DNA from 2 places in the Rothia sp. HMSC069C01 genome. Region 2 is predicted to be linked to the other one. Evidence: predicted binding sites of a transcription regulator. Region 2 holds the regulator's gene; the other holds the start of a gene.
What was found. Region 2 encodes HspR, which represses chaperone genes until heat shock. Its sites were predicted from a motif close to AAGTTGAGTCNNNNNGACTCAACTT; they were not measured.
Positions count from the first base shown of each region.

Region 1 (8,274 bases), on a different contig from region 2:
GGCAGAGAGGAAGAACTCTGGTCGTCTGCCTGCTGGTTGTTGTCGCCTGTCGCAACGACCTTGACAATTGCAGCCGTACCGCCGCGTTTCACGTCGCCCTCTTTGAGCGAACCGGTAAGCACGTTGATCTCAACCTCATCGCCAACCTTGAGGTCATCACGCCATGCGATAGAGCCAGAAACGTTACCGTTTTCGTCTGCCTCAACCTTAGTCGGAGCACCGCCACCATTGACCTTAATGGCCAGAACAGAGCCAGACTTACCGTCTGTAGTCTTGAAACCGGAACCCTGGAAGTTCAGCGGCTGACCTTCTTTCCATTCGCTGGGGAAAGAGATAACAGCACCATCGCTGTAGGAATGACCCGCATTGGTCGGGGTAGATACGGACTGCGGGACCGACTGATCTGCAAAGGCTGCCGGAATGGTAGTAAAACCGCCTACCAATCCGCAGCTCAGAGCTGCAACGGCACCGAAAGTAGCAATTTTTTTAGTTCTCATGCTTTATATGTTACTCCTTAATGACTATTTCTGGGTCAATATAATGTGGAATTTTAGAGTTTTAAAAATGAAAATAATAACGGTAAGAATTTTGATATTCGCACATTAGATTTCTACGCGTAACATTAAATATCATGTTTAACTTTGGAGTTTTGTAATGCTGTATGGACAGTTTCTTACACCCACCCCTAAGCTGCTATTGCAATGTTGCACCCTTCGGCGAACCCCTATCCCTCCATCATAAAAGGCTCTTTATTTGAATAAAGCATTGGAAATCCCTCTTCATTCAAATAAAGAGAGTCTTTTTATTAGATCCGAAGATTAGCAGATTAGATATCGAGGCGATCCAGCATTTCTTCCAGCGCCTCCCCCACGCCCGTGCGCCACAGATAGGTGACGCGCGCATCCGCGCGCCCGGGACCACCATTCATAACCGCCACGGGTTTATCCGCGCGCAGGGCATCAAGCACAATCTTGTAGCTGCTCATAACCGCGACCGAGGAACCCACCACCAGCACACCCGAAGAATCCGCGAGCATCTGCTGCTGGCGAGCCTTCCGGTCGGCGGGCACGGATTCACCAAAATAGACGACATCCGGTTTGAGTTTCGTCGAGCCGCAGACCGTGCACCCCACCATCTGGAAGCTGCGAATATAGTCGTTGTCGAGCTCAACATCACCGTCAGGGTTGACCTGCAATTCGGTACTTTCGAGGCGTTCCAGATACCCCGGATTTGCTGCATCCAGGCGGATATCCAGGCTCTCACGCGACTCGCGCGTTCCGCAGTCCAGGCACAGAATTGAGGATAAATCGCCGTGCAGCGCCAGCACGTTCTTGCTTCCGGCACTCACGTGCAGACCATCAACATTTTGGGTAATCAGGCCGTTCACCGCACCCGCATGCTCAAGTTCGGCGAGCGCATAGTGGGCTCGATTCGGGGATGCGCGGCGCATGCGCCTCCACCCAACGTAAGACCGAGCCCAGTAGCGTTGTCGGGCGGCATCGTCGTAACGGAATTCTTGGTAGGTCATGGGCCGGTGGTCTAGGAGCGATCCGGAGGGTCCGCGGTAGTCGGGAATACCGGATTCGGTGCTGACCCCGGCACCGGTGAGCGCCAGAACGCCACCGGTACGGAGCATTTTTTCGATGCCCTCGGCAGCGTATAGAGGGTTGTGCGGGGTAACGGTTTCGGTGACGACTCGTTCAATGGAGCGAATGGCGGCGCGATGCGCGGAGGCGATGAGTGTGCTTTTCTCGCCCGCGTCTGCAAAGTTCTGCGTATCGGTCCATTTCTCCATGTGTCTAGTGTATGTCGGGGACGTTTCTCTCCCCAGTTAGGGACGGGCAACCTACTTCCCTGTTCGGGTTCTCTTGATCACAAACTCCTATATACAAGACTAGTATTACTGATAGTATTATTAGCAACAGCAATAGTGAAAGGAAGCATCATGGCAACCCCAACTATCGACGCTATGATCCTGGGGGCTCTGCATGAGCACCCGATGAGCGCCTACGAAATGAACAAAATGATGGACCAGCGCGGAGTGCGCAGTTGGGCGCGCATCAGCTCACCCTCCGTATACCGCAACCTAGTGCAACTCTACAAGCAAGGGTACGTGGAGAGCACCACCGTCAAAGACAGTGCTATGCCTGAGCGCACGGTCTACTCCATTACTCTCGAAGGCAAGGAACGTCTTCATGAGCTTCTCTACGATATTGCCTCCAGCCCTGCGCGCGTAGACTTCAACTTTGTCTCCGTCATCGCGAATATCCGCATGGTGGACGAGAAGATGGGGCACGAGCTGTTGCAGTCTATCGCCGATACCTACAGCGAGTGGGCAGATCGGCTGGAACAGGCTGCCGCATCCATCGACGACCAGATAGAGGCGAAGGCAACCCTAGAGCTATGCTCCGACACCTACCGACTTATTGCGGACTGGGCACGCAAATTCGAGAAGGATTTCTATCAGAATCGTAAGAAGTAAGGGCTGATTCCGCACTCTTGAGTCGGCGATAACGGCTACCTCGCTGGCCTTGCATTTCCGGGGAGTGGTTATGTGCAAAGGTAATAGTGCGTTCTCGTTCAGCAGCGACGCATCAATTGGAGAGGAATTAGAGCCAGTAATATACCCTACTGTATGCCTCTATGGCGCTTTATGGCATACCGCTTCGATCTTATGCCCGTTAGGGTCGATAAGAAAGGCGGCATAGTAGTTCGGGTGATAGTCAGCATGCACACTTGGCGCGATATGATCCTGCCCTCCCGCTGCCAAGCCTGCTTCGTAGAATGCATCTACCGCCGCCCGCGATGGCGCAGTAAAAGCGAAATGCAGCGGTGAGGAGGGCTCACCTTTCCCAAGCCAAAACATTCCCGTGTGCTGCGTGCGGTCTGGGTTGCTAAAACCCATGCCATATGGCTCTTCATCTATCGTCTTAGCATAGCCCAGCGGCGCCAGCACTGCCTCATAAAATGCTTTATTTGCTTCAATATCTTTGACGTTGATGCCGAAATGGTCGATCACTGGTAGCCTCCTTATGGCTTTAATAACGGTTCGCTTGCCGTCGTTTCAGTAGTAACATACTCAGGACGCTATTCCGAGCGTACGAGGAAATAAATAGCGTTCTAGCTCTGGAGAGACTATTTCCATGAAGAAAGTTGCAGCGGGAGCGTAAACTACGCTCCCGCTGCACCTTAGCATTCTATTTTGCGCCGTGATGATTTAGTCGTCACGCTTGGAGGTCACTGACAGACCGTCCATTGCAACATCCGGGTTCACATCCACCTCTACGGTGTCACCATCGTGAATAGCACCCGAGAGGATACCCTTCGCCAGACGGTCGCCGATCTCGCGCTGTACCAGGCGACGCAGTGGACGGGCACCGAAGGCCGGATCGTACCCTGCCAAGCCCAGCCACTCCAGGGCGGCGGGGGTAACATCCAGGGTCAGGCGGCGGTCGGTCAGACGCTTGCCCATGCCCTGAATCTGCAGGTTCACAATCTGTCCCAGATGCTCGGAAGAGAGCGGCTCAAACATAATGATGTCGTCCAGACGGTTCAGGAACTCGGGACGGAACGCCTGGTGAACCACCTGCATCGCCTTCTCGGTGCGCTCCTCAAACGGCATCTCCTGATCGACCAGGTACTGCGAACCCAGGTTCGAGGTCAGAATCAGAATCACGTTACGGAAGTCCACGGTGCGGCCCTGACCGTCGGTCAGACGACCATCATCAAGCACCTGCAGCAGAATATCGAAGACCTCGGGATGAGCCTTCTCAACCTCATCCAGCAGCACCACGGAGTATGGGCGACGGCGCACGGCCTCGGTCAGCTGACCGCCCTCTTCGTGACCCACGTATCCGGGAGGCGCACCCACCAGGCGGGAAACGCTGTGCTTCTCGCCGTACTCACTCATGTCGATGCGCACTAGGGCGTGCTCGTCGTCAAACTGGAACTCCGCCAGAGCCTTCGCAAGCTCGGTCTTACCCACGCCAGTCGGTCCCAGGAACAGGAAGGAACCAATCGGGCGGTTCGGGTCGGAAATTCCGGCGCGGGCGCGGCGAACCGCATCCGCTACGGCAACCACGGCGGCTTCCTGACCGATCAAGCGTTCACCGATACGTTTCTCCATCTCCAGCAACTTCTCGGATTCGCCCTGAAGCATGCGCCCGGCGGGAATACCCGTCCAGGAAGAGATAACCTCAGCAATGTCGTCAGCCGTGACCTCTTCAGAGACCATAGCCTCGCCATGAGCCTCAGTTTCGGCGCGCTGAGCTTCTTCCAGTTCCTTCTCCTTGGCGGGAATTTCGCCGTAGAGCAGGCGGGATGCATCCGCCAGGTTACCCTCGCGCTGTGCCACCTCGGCACGCGAACGTAATTCGTCGATTTCGCTCTTCAAATCGCCCACGCGGTTCAGACCGGCCTTTTCGGCTTCCCAGCGGGCGTTGAGCGCATCCAGCTGTTCTTTCTTATCAGCCATGTCTTTGCGCAGCGCCGCCAGGCGTTCCTTCGACGCCGGGTCGGTCTCGTTCTTGAGGGCCAGCTCTTCCATGGTCAGACGGTCTACGGCGCGGCGCAGCTGGTCGATTTCCTCGGGGGCCGAGTCGATTTCCATGCGCAGGCGCGATGCGGCCTCATCCACCAGGTCAATCGCCTTATCGGGCAGCTGACGTGAGGGAATGTACCTATTTGAAAGTGCTGCGGCGGCAACCAGGGCGGCATCCGAGATTTGCACCTTGTGGTGCGCCTCGTAGCGTTCCTTGAGTCCGCGCAGAATACCGATAGTGTCATCAACACTAGGCTCACCCACGTACACCTGCTGGAAACGACGTTCCAGGGCGGGGTCTTTCTCAATGTTCTCGCGGAACTCGTCAAGCGTAGTGGCACCAATCATGCGCAGCTCGCCGCGCGCCAGCATGGGCTTGAGCATATTGCCCGCATCCATAGAACCTTCGGATGCGCCCGCACCAACCACGGTGTGCATCTCGTCGATAAAGGTGACGATCTGGCCTTCGGATTTCTTGATTTCTTCGAGCACGGCCTTGAGGCGTTCCTCGAATTCGCCTCGGTATTTAGCGCCCGCAACCATGGATCCAAGGTCAAGGCTGATCAGGGTTTTACCGCGCAGGGATTCGGGGACGTCGCCGGAGACCATGCGCTGAGCCAGCCCTTCGACCACGGCGGTTTTACCGACGCCGGGTTCACCAATAAGCACGGGGTTGTTCTTGGTACGCCGGGAAAGCACCTGCACCACGCGGCGAATTTCGGAGTCTCGGCCAATCACGGGGTCGAGCTTGCCTTCGCGGGCGAGCGCGGTCAGGTCGGTTCCGTACTTTTCAAGGGCCTGGAAGGTGCCTTCGGGGTCCGGGGTATCCACGGTGCGGTCTCCTCGTACTTGGGGAATGGTCTCTTCGATAACTTTGGCAGTTGCGCCCAGGTTTTCAAGCGCGCGAGCGGTATCGCTATCGCCGCTTGCGATGCCCAGCAGCAGCATTTCGGTAGAGATATAGGTGTCACCGAATTTCTGAGCGTGGGTCTGCGCACTCTGAATAGCGGCGAGGGCGCTGCGGCTGAAGTTTGCGTTCTGTACGGATGCGCCAGATGCCTTCGGCAGCTTCTTAATCTCTGCGGATGCGGCTTCCGAAATGGCGTCGATATCGAGCCCTGCGGCCTTGAGAACCGCTACGGCAACGCCTTCTCGCTGATCCATCAGTGCTTTGAGGATGTGCGCAGGTTCGATGCTGGGGTTACCCGCTGTCTGCGCGTTCATATTAGCGGCGGAGAGCACTTCTTGGCTCTTGGTTGTGAATTTTGCGTCCATAAATCTTATCCTTTCGCGTCTTGTGCGGGGCGCATCCTGCGCCTTCTTTTTACAGCTAACTTGAGTCTACTACACTCAAGGTTTGGATGCAAGGGGTTAATGCGGGTTTTTGGAACCAAAATTCAGTGCTAAAAAGGCTCTTTATGCGAATAAAGCGGTGAAAAATACGCTTTATTCGCATAAAGAGCCTTTTTAGGGCGCGGGATGAGAGGGCCAGACTAGGCCTCAGTCCAAGAAGTCATACGGGCTTTGCTGTCGCGCCTGTTCCTCCAAAACCTCGTCAGTAACACCCTGCTGCATGCGCGCCGAGCGCCTATTGGCATTGAAAGCGATCACAGCGGCGGTAATAGCCATGGCAAAGGTCAAAATTCCGAAAGTATTCCCAAATCCTGCACCGTAGCCCACGTAATCGGCACCCGCGAGCGCACCAATTCCTGACACCGGTACCCCGGCACGGTAGTCGGGAATGAACATCCCAAAGAGAAATGCGAGCACCCAGCAGACCCACACGGAAAATACGAATCCCCAGGATGCACCAACCCGCGCGTACTCGCCGCTGGCGACGCGACGATGCGCATCACGAAACATCCACCATGCACCCAGACACAGAATTACGGCGAGTGCTGGGCCAAATGAGATAGCAAAAATGGGCACGAGATCACCAGCGGCACCAAAGAGAGCACGGCCTACGGTAATCCAGGCGGCAGAGACAAACGCCATGGGGTAGGCCAGATAAAGCGTCATAATCCGGATCGGATGCATACGCTGCGGCGGGCGTATTGGTGCCTGCCCTTCGTGATGTTCGGATACGTTATTCACATAGCCCATAGTACTAGCTGTGGCACATGTGCAGGATGATGGGCACCTGAACACCCGACCTGTAGGCTTAAACTATGACGAATAATTCTTCTTTTCCCGCCGCAATTCTTTTCGACCATGACGGCACGCTTGTGGATACCGAGCCGGTGTGGGCTGCCGCGAAGGTTGCTCTTGCGGCCGAGTTCGGCGGCACCTGGACCGAGCAGGATACCCTGGATTGTCTGGGGCTTTCCATGAAATTTACGCTTGACCGCCTGCGCGAACGCGGGGTTGATCTGCCGGATGAACAGATTAATGAGCGCCTGGTTGCCAAGGTTCGTGAGGCGCTGGCGCATCAGCAGGTGGAGTTTCTGCCCGGTATTGAGCGTTTCCTGACCCAAGTGCGTGATGCCCAGATTCCAGCGGCAATTGTTACGAATGCGACTACGTCGATCGCTCAGCGTACAGCCGATGCCGCCCCGGAAGGAACGTTCTCGGTCATTATCGGCAACGATGAGACGACGCATCCAAAGCCGGATCCGCAGCCATACCTTTTGGCTGCGCAGCGTTTGGGGGTTGAGCCTAGCCGGTGTGTGGCACTTGAGGATTCGCCATCCGGGGTGCGCAGCGCGACAGCGGCGGGCATGAAAGTAATTGTAGTGCCGGGCGAGCTTGAGGTTCCCGCCGAGCTGGGGCATGCCCGCATGTTACATACCGAGTTAACGTTGGATGCGGTGCGCGCCTTAGGCGAATAGCCGCCCGATTTTCGTATTCCTCACTGTATTCACGATGATGGTTCACTGATTGCACAGGGTTGTGGCGGGGTGTGCTAAGCCTTATCTGGGCTATTTTTTAGCGTTGTCAGAACCGCATCCAAAGCCACCCTTATTATGAATTACTAAAAATAAACTTGACTCCGGGGCGTAAAAATGATTTACTAAGGATAACGCTTTTGTGAGGAGATAGCGGGTGAGAATCCCCCGCCGTCTACCCCCTTGAAGCAGCATCTACGCACTAAGAAGGAGTCTCACATGACATTCGCACAATACACCGCACCCGGACTTACTCTTGACGAAGGCAAAGAAATTTCCGAGGTTCTGCAGGCTCGCCTGCACGACCTCAACGAACTGCATCTTTCCCTAAAGCACGCACACTGGAACGTAACCGGCCCCGACTTCATCGCCGTGCACGAAATGATTGACCCGCAGGTCGACACCGTTCGCAACTTCGTGGACGACATCGCAGAACGTATGGCAACCTTGGGTGCAACCCCCAATGGTCTCGCTGGTGCGCTGGTCGCAGCACGCAACCACGAGGATTACCCCGTAGGCCGCGCTCGCGTGACCGAGCACCTGCACGCCCTCAACGATGTCTACACCCGCGTGATCGAAGACCAGCGCAAGGCTATCGAGTTCGCCGGCAAGGTTGACCCCATTACCGAGGATCTGCTGATCGGCCAGACCGCTGAGCTTGAGAAGTTCCAGTGGTTCGTTCGCGCATTCCTAGAGAATAGCGCAGGCGAAATCAAGTAATCCGCACACAGGATTTTAGAACGAAAGGTGCCGTCTCCCCTACGCGGGAGGCGGCACCTTTATTGTCCTAACTATCCCCTGTATTGATTTTCCTCAGGTTTTCTTAACAGCCGTTTCTCACGCTACCTG
Region 1 covers NZ_KV817379.1:186,981-195,254, forward strand. The annotation lists gene HMPREF2981_RS01395 (excalibur calcium-binding domain-containing protein) at 1-497, opposite strand, end outside; gene HMPREF2981_RS01400 (Sir2 family NAD-dependent protein deacetylase) at 827-1,795, opposite strand; gene HMPREF2981_RS01405 (PadR family transcriptional regulator) at 1,946-2,482, shown strand; gene HMPREF2981_RS01410 (VOC family protein) at 2,642-3,019, opposite strand; gene clpB (ATP-dependent chaperone ClpB) at 3,218-5,815, opposite strand; gene HMPREF2981_RS01420 (hypothetical protein) at 6,041-6,634, opposite strand; gene HMPREF2981_RS01425 (HAD family hydrolase) at 6,709-7,368, shown strand; gene HMPREF2981_RS01430 (Dps family protein) at 7,645-8,145, shown strand.
Region 1: the regulator HspR is predicted to act here: its motif matches at 5,873-5,897, upstream of clpB (ATP-dependent chaperone ClpB).

Region 2 (8,274 bases):
TAGCCTTGGTGAAGTGAGCACGCTGTTTGAAATGGGCATCGAGAAAGTCAGCACGCTGGAAGGTAGCCTCGGCGAAGATAGCATCCGAGTCGAAAATAGCACTTTCGAAATCAGCATCCTGGGTGAAGATAGCCCCATGGAAGTTAGCATCCTGGATGAAGTACGTCTTGGAGAATTTTGAGGAAGCACCGAAATAGCTGTTGCTGAGATCAACGGGGTAGAAGAAAACTGCGCTTGAAAAATCATACTCAAAATATGACCATGTTCCAGGTTTAACTTCACCTTTACCATCTTCGTTCTTATCCTTATTGCTATTGAGTCGTTTTTCAATTTCTGACAGAACTGTTTTACGAACCTCCTGTTCTTCTCGGAGAAGTGATTTATCGCGCATAAAATCTTCGTGAGATTGTTTTGCGTTTTTCGGCTTTGGGAGTGGAATTACCTGAGGGCTGTGTAAATCTTGGTTACCTTGGCAGTTCTGCTGATATTCTTCGTAGCTAAGAATAAGTTCGTCATGGCGTTCAGCCAACGGAAAAGAAGAACGTATATACGCGCACAGGCTATCGATAATAATTTGTCCTTCTTGTCGACGTTCTTTCTCGGAAGGGAGGGTTTTCTCGTCATCTAACCAATCATCGACTAGTTTGGCTAGAGTATAGACACCGCCAAGACGGATAGGCGCTTTTTCATCGGCGAGCTGTTCAACCGCTTTGGCATAACGGCTACGCCGCTCGGCATGTACCTGCCGCATATGTTCCTGGTCGTTTTTACGTCGAGTCTCACCCAGAGTGACGGCACCCAAGAGTCCGCCAGTTGTGTAGATTAAGAGCTGGCGTAAGACAGGGCCATCATCATTTTTGTTGAAACCCGAGTTGATAGCTATCGGGAGGAAGAATGCCCAAGTTCCACCGAGAATAGCTAACATCCCAAGCCATACATAGAACGTTCTTAGTGTTACCTTTTTAGATTTCCGTATGTATCTCACAACTGACAGGGATATAAGCCCAATAGCTATAATTCCCAGGGATACAGTAACAATCACCAGAATACACTGTGCTTTTTGGGAGTCTGTTATATCCAATTCTGGTTCAGCCTTTCCTTTAACCGAGAGCAAATATTCACCCTCCATCATAGGGCGAGGGTGACCCTATGTATCGGATTTCCCATTGTTAACCTCATACACCGCGTAAGGTGGAGCGGGGTATCCCTTAGTGATCGCGCGGATTATCGCCCGCAGAGTCCTTAGCTTTCGTGTCGTTTTCGCCCCAAAACCACCAGCACAGCACCCCTTGCCACCTGCCCCTAACTCCTACCCACTTCAAAAACTTGAGTCTTTTTCACTCAAGTCTGTTGACATCCACCCAAACATGTGTAAAACTTGAGTACATGAGGCTCAAGGGGTCACTCACCGGGCAGCATCCCAGCACATCTTCATCGTGCATGCGCTCGGTCTAAAAACCCCTTACGCCCCGAAGATTTAACCAAGGAACCCGCCTCGCCAAGAAGCGGGGCATAACACTAAGGAGTACAAAACATGGCACGTGCAGTTGGTATTGACCTCGGCACCACTAACTCGGTCGTATCCACCCTTGAAGGTGGCGAACCGGAAGTTATCCCTAACGCTGAAGGTGCCCGCACCACCCCCTCCGTTGTCGCATTCTCCAAGGATGGCGACGTTCTGGTGGGCAGCGTAGCAAAGCGCCAGGCGGTTACTAACGTTGATCGCACCATCTCGTCCGTCAAGCGCCACATGGGCACCGACTGGACGACTGAAATTGACGGCAAGAAATACACCCCGCAGGAAATTTCCGCACGTATTCTGCAGAAGCTCAAGAACGATGCTGAAGCATACCTGAACGACAAAGTGACCGATGCGGTTATCACCGTTCCCGCATACTTCAACGACGCTGAGCGCCAGGCTACTAAGGAAGCCGGCGAAATCGCAGGTCTGAACGTTCTGCGCATTGTGAACGAGCCGACCGCAGCTGCACTGGCTTACGGCCTGGACAAGGGTAAAGAAGACGAACTGATTCTGGTCTTCGACCTTGGTGGCGGTACCTTCGACGTCTCCCTGCTTGAAGTTGGCAAGGACGAAGACGGCTTCTCCACCATTCAGGTGCGCGCAACCAGCGGCGACAACCGTCTGGGTGGCGACGACTGGGATCAGCGCATTGTGAATTGGCTGCTTGAGCAGGTCAAGTCCAAGACCGGTGCAGACCTCTCCAAAGACAAGATCGCTCTGCAGCGTCTGCAGGAGGCAGCTGAGCAGGCTAAGAAGGAGCTCTCCAGCGCATCCAGCACCAACATTTCGCTGCAGTACCTCTCGGTAACCCCCGAAGGCCCGATTCACCTGGACGAGAAGCTCTCTCGCGCAAAGTTTGAGGATCTCACCAGCGACCTGCTCGAACGCACCAAGAAGCCCTTCCAGGACGTTATTAAGGAAGCAGGTATCAAGGTTTCGGATATTTCCGAGGTCGTGCTCGTGGGTGGTTCCACCCGTATGCCCGCCGTGGCTAACCTGGTGAAGGAACTCACCGGCCGCGAACCCAACAAGGGTGTTAACCCCGATGAAGTTGTGGCAATGGGTGCAGCCCTGCAGGCTGGCGTGCTCAAGGGTGACCGTAAGGACGTTCTGCTGATCGACGTGACCCCGCTGTCCCTCGGTATCGAAACTAAGGGTGGCGTGATGACCAAGCTGATCGAGCGCAACACCGCTATTCCGACCAAGCGTTCTGAGACCTTCACGACCGCTGAAGACAACCAGCCTTCCGTGTCGATTCAGGTGTTCCAGGGTGAGCGCGAATTCACCCGCGACAACAAGAACCTGGGTACCTTCGAGCTGACCGGTATCGCCCCCGCACCGCGCGGCGTACCCCAGATTGAGGTCACCTTCGATATTGACGCCAACGGCATTGTGCACGTCTCCGCAAAGGACAAGGGCACCGGTGCTGAGCAGTCCATGACCATCACCGGCGGTACCTCCCTCTCGAAGGAAGACATTGACCGCATGGTCAAGGACGCTGAGGCTCACGCAGAGCAGGATAAGGCACGCCGCGAGGCAGCCGACACCCGCAACGCGGCAGAGTCTGTGGCATACTCCGTCGATAAGCTGCTGAAGGAGAACGGCGAGAAGCTGCCCGAAGACGTCAAGACTGAGGTTCAGGGCGATGTTGACGAGCTCAAGAAAGCTCTTGAAGGCGATGACGACGATGCCGTGAAGTCCGCTCTTGAGAAGCTGCAGGCATCCCAGACCAAGCTGGGCGAGGCTCTGTACGCTTCCGCACAGGCAGAGGCTAACGCAGACTCCGCTTCTTCCTCCAAGGAAGATGACGAAGATGTGGTAGACGCCGAGGTTATCGACGAGGACGAAGACGAGAAGAAGTAATCATGGCTGAACACGAGAACACTGCGGGAGACCCACTGGAGGAGGCATTCAACGCCCCCGCCGCCGAGGGTCACCCCGAGGCTGAGGAAGCCCCTGCCGTAGCCGATGCTGCGGCGGGGGAAACCCCCGAGCCGAACGAGGAAGCACCCTCAGAGGATGCGAAACTCGCGGCAGAACGCCTGGACAGCCTGCTTCGCTTGCAGGCGGAGTTCACGAACTTCAAGAACCGTGCCGCCCGCGAGAAGGAACAGCTTCGAGAATTCGTGGCGAGCGATATCGTGAGCCTGCTTCTGCCGGTGCTCGACGATATTGATGCCGCACGCAAGCACGGCGACCTGCAGGAAGGCCCATTCGCTGCGATCGCCACCAAGCTTGAGGATTCTCTCAAAAAAGAAGGCGTGGAACGCTTCGGTGAGGTGGGCGAGCCCTTCGACCCGAATATTCACGAAGCGGTTATGCAGCAGCCGACCAGCGAGGTAGAACCGGACCATATTTCGATGGTTCTGCGATACGGGTACCGTGTGAAAGATCGCGTGGTACGCACCGCCCAGGTTGCGGTGGCTGTCGCCGAATAAACGCTCCGTAGAGCACATAACGGGCGGGTTCTTGAGGAATTGAGAGCCCGCCCGTTTGCCGTATATTTCCGCGGATTTTCTGGGATTTCTCTTCCAAAATTGAGTCTAGTAGACTAAACTTTATATAGGATTAAAAACTAAGGTTGTGCCCCTTTGGACGGGGCGTTACAAGAACCCCGGACGACGGGGAAGGAGAACTTACATGGCAAGCGAAAACTGGCTGTCAGAAGACTTTTACAAAACCCTCGGCGTGAAAGAAGACGCCTCTGAATCTGATATTAAAAAGGCTTACCGCAAACTCTCGCGCAAATATCACCCCGACCTAAACCCCGGGAACGAGACAGCCGAGAAGAAATTCAAGGAAGTCTCCGAAGCCTACGATGTACTCTCGGATAAGAAACAGCGCGAAGAATACGACCAGATTCGTAAATACGGTGCCGCAGGGTTCGCTAATGGCGGCTTCGGAGGCGGCGCTGGCGGATTTGGTGGTGCCGGTGGTTTCGGCGGATTTAACGGCCAAAACGTGCATTTCACGACCAGCGGCGGTGGCGAAGGTATCAACATTGAAGACCTGCTCGGTGGACTCTTCGGTGGTGGCGTTGGCGGCGCGGGTGGTTCACGCCGTACCGCCGGGTTCACGAGTGCCGATTTTGGGGATGCCACCGGGTTCGGGGGAGCTCAAGGCTTCGGCGGCAGGCAGCAGCGTGCCCCGCAGGATAATAACCTCTCCACCAGCACACGTATTACCCTGCCGCAGTCGTACACGGGCACCAAGGCGACCGTGTTCCTGCCGGACGGCACGAGTACTGAGGCGCGCATCCCGGCGGGTGTGAAGGACGGGCAGAAGGTGCGTGTGCGTGGCAAGGGCCGCCCCGGCACCGGCGGCGATCTGATCGTGACCGTGCGTGTTTCAGATGACCCGCACTACAGTCGCGAAGGAAACAACCTGGTGTTGCGTGCCCCCGTCACTCTGGAAGAGGCCGTCAACGGCGGTGTGCTGGAAGTACCCGTACCCGGCGGTAAAACCGTCAAACTGCGGCTGACCCCCGGCAGCGTGGGCCGTAAACTGCGTGCGAAAGGACGCGGGTTCACAACCAAGTCGGGCACCGGCGACCTGCTGGTGATCCCCGAGGTACACCTGCCGCAGAACCTAAGCGATGAGGCGAAGGAAGCCTTCGAGAAGTTCATTGCTCTGGCGCCGCAGGAGAACCCCCGTGAGGACCTTTTGAAGAAAGTTAGGTAGCTTATGAGTGCCCATAATAAGCAGTCGTCGGCATCTGCCTACAGCGCCGACCGGCCGGTTTTTGTGATTTCGGTAGCGGCGGAGCTGGCGGGGATGCACCCGCAGACACTCCGCCAATACGATCGCCTGGGGCTGGTGCAGCCTTCGCGTGCGCCGGGTAAGGCCAGGCGCTATTCGCAGCGCGATGTGGATTTACTTCAGCGTATTCAGCAGCTCTCGCAGGAGGGCGTTTCGCTTGAGGGAATCCGCCGGATTATTGAGCTTGAAGAGATGGTTGAGGAACACCGGGATCATATTGCCCGCCTGCAGGCTCAGCTTGAGGATGCGCACGCCAAACTGGGCCTGGCGGAACGAGTGTTCGCAGCCAGCACCCGCGGGGATGTGGTGAACATCCAGCGGGGGCAGCGCCCGGCGCCGCGCAAACGCTCCTCGGCGGTAGTGCTGTACCGGCAGAAATAGGGCTTGACCGCCCCAATACCTGCCGCTTTGAAACGGCAGCTGCGAGTATTTACTTACGCCTATACGTCAGGTCGTGGGCGCGCCTTCCTGCCTCGCGAGCCTTCCTCTCAAAGCTGGTCAGGATACGCCCCTCCCAGCGCGGCGCCCAACCACCCACGGGGTCGTCCTCGGTAGCGCCTTCACCGGCATGCAGATTCTCGAAGTCGGGGTGTGCCTCCATGACATCGCGCATCACGTGAGCGTATTCTTCCCAGTCGGTAGCAAGGCGCCAGATTCCGCCGGGTTTGAGCACGCGCGCAACCTTGTCGGCAAAAGCGGGGGAGACCAGGCGGCGTTTGTGGTGGCGTGACTTGTGCCAAGGGTCGGGGAAGAAAACCCAGAGCTCATCAACCGAATTTTCTTCCAGCATGTTATCGAGCAGTTCGGGGGCGTTAGCCTGAGCGACGCGCACATTCTCAACCCCGGCCTGCCCCATCTTGAGCAGCAGATCCGCAATGCCGGGGGTATAGACCTCAACAGCAAGGAAGTTTGCCTCGGGCATTTCACAGGCGCGGTGCACGATTGCTTCGCCCAGCCCGGAACCGATTTCGACCACCTGGTAGGCTTCGCGCCCGTAGATTGTGACCGGGTCGAAGGCGGCTTCGGGGGCTACAGAGGTATCTGCCTGCAGCCGGGGTATGTCGAGCACGTGGGTTTGGGAGTAGGTGTCCCACGCTTTTTGGCGGCGCGAGGTCAGGCGGTCGCCACGGCGCACGAAGGAGTAGGGCTGGCGGAAGAACTCGGGCGGTACCGTTTTCTTCTCGGGCGTCTGGGGCGCATCGGCGTTGGCTGATGCGGTGGTCTGCGCGTTCTGCTCTTGAGATGACATACCTATCAGGATAACGTAGCGGCGCGCGGAGAGAGGCACTGTTAAAAATTCTGGGGAGTTAAAAATTTCGGGAGCAGTTTTTCATTGTACTGAAGAAACTGCCCCCGTTTGGTCTTTGCGACCGCAAATTCGCCGTGCAGGCTACTTTTTCTTGCCGGAGAACAACAGCGCTAAGCCCGCGCCGAGAATCACGATGTTGTTGGCGAGCTGCTGCCCATCCTGGGTGGGGCGGAATGCACCGTCATGCATGTCGGGGTTGCGGAAGTACATGGTCATGAGGTTCGCACCGAAGGCGGTCAGACCCGCGCCCGCGAGGCGGGCAGGAATAAAGGGGGTCAGCAGGGTGGCGCCGAGTGCGGTTTCTGAGTATGAAATAAGTTTGCCGAAGGTTTTCGGCTCCAGCTTGGCGACGGCGGGAACGCCGGTTGCTGCCATCTGCTGCAGATATGCGTAGGTACCTTCGTCGGCGCCGAGTTTCTTGATGCCTGCATCGAGCACGAGCGCGCCCGTGGTGAGGCGCAGTGCAGCATTTGATAGTTTACCCATGAGTGAGTGTCCTCCTGATATTTTGTGATGAGATGAGTGATGCGGTGTTTCCGCACCGGGCATTGCAATTGTAGCGGCAAACCTCAGGAAAGTTTATTTAATCGTAAAGTTTTAACATAATTTTTGCGGTAAGCATTATTTTTCAGCGTTTTAGCGGGAGAGTAGAGATGTGCCCTCGGCGTGTTGCCGCGCTTCCAGTACCTAAGACGTAATCGGTGCAGGCGCCTTTTGCGGGTAGAATTCTGTGTAGTCATGGCGTAACGATGCGATTTTCCGTGAGCCGTGCTCGTGCGAAAATCTGAACTGCATCGTGATGCCCCGAAGGTCGGGGCTTCCTGTCGAGGTTGTAGCCCGCAGGGCAGAGCGCGCATAGAAAAGAGGAATAGTGACACAGCGGCCTTCCGAACATGCCGTTACCGAGAACGAGAGTTCGACGGGTGAAGAGAGCCTGCAGCGTGGCTTAAGTTACAGACACATCCAGCTCATCGCTATTGGCGGTGCGATTGGTACCGGGCTGTTCCTGGGATCGGCGAAGACTATTTCGCTCACGGGACCTTCCATCGTGTTTGTCTATGCGATTATTGGCGTCATCATCTATTTTGTACTGCGTGCGATGGGCGAAATTCTGCTGTCTAACCCGAAGTACAAGTCATTCACCGATTTTGTATCGGATATTTTGGGTGCGCGCGCGGGCTTTTTCGTCGGCTGGTCGTATTGGTTCTTTTGGGTGACCACGGGTATTGCGGATGTGCTGGCGATTACGGATTACACGCATTACTGGTTTCCCGAACTTCCCTCGTTTATTCCCGCGCTTATCGTAATCGGGGCGCTGCTGGCTCTAAACCTGCCCTCGGTGAAGAATTTCGGTGAGATCGAGTTCTGGTTCGCGATGATTAAGATCGTGTCGATTCTGGCGCTTATTGCCGTGGGTGCCGTGATGGTCGTGTTCGGGTTTACGAGCCCGGATGGAACGGTCGCCTCCATCACGCACCTGTGGGATCGCCCGGGACCTTCGGGCAACGGTGTGTTTATTCACGGTTTAACGGGTTTCTTGGGCTCGTTCCAGATTGCGCTGTTCGCGTTCGTGGGTGCTGAGCTGGTGGGCACCGCCGTGGCAGAGACGAAGAACCCCGAACGTACCCTGCCGCGTGCGATTAACGCTGTGCCTTTCCGCATGGTGCTGTTCTATGTGCTGCCG
Region 2 covers NZ_KV817381.1:54,826-63,099, forward strand. The annotation lists gene HMPREF2981_RS02320 (pentapeptide repeat-containing protein) at 1-1,132, opposite strand, end outside; gene dnaK (molecular chaperone DnaK) at 1,535-3,385, shown strand; gene HMPREF2981_RS02330 (nucleotide exchange factor GrpE) at 3,388-3,960, shown strand; gene HMPREF2981_RS02335 (DnaJ C-terminal domain-containing protein) at 4,163-5,203, shown strand; gene HMPREF2981_RS02340 (heat shock protein transcriptional repressor HspR) at 5,207-5,662, shown strand; gene trmB (tRNA (guanosine(46)-N7)-methyltransferase TrmB) at 5,712-6,530, opposite strand; gene HMPREF2981_RS02350 (hypothetical protein) at 6,672-7,076, opposite strand; gene HMPREF2981_RS02355 (amino acid permease) at 7,462-8,274, shown strand, end outside.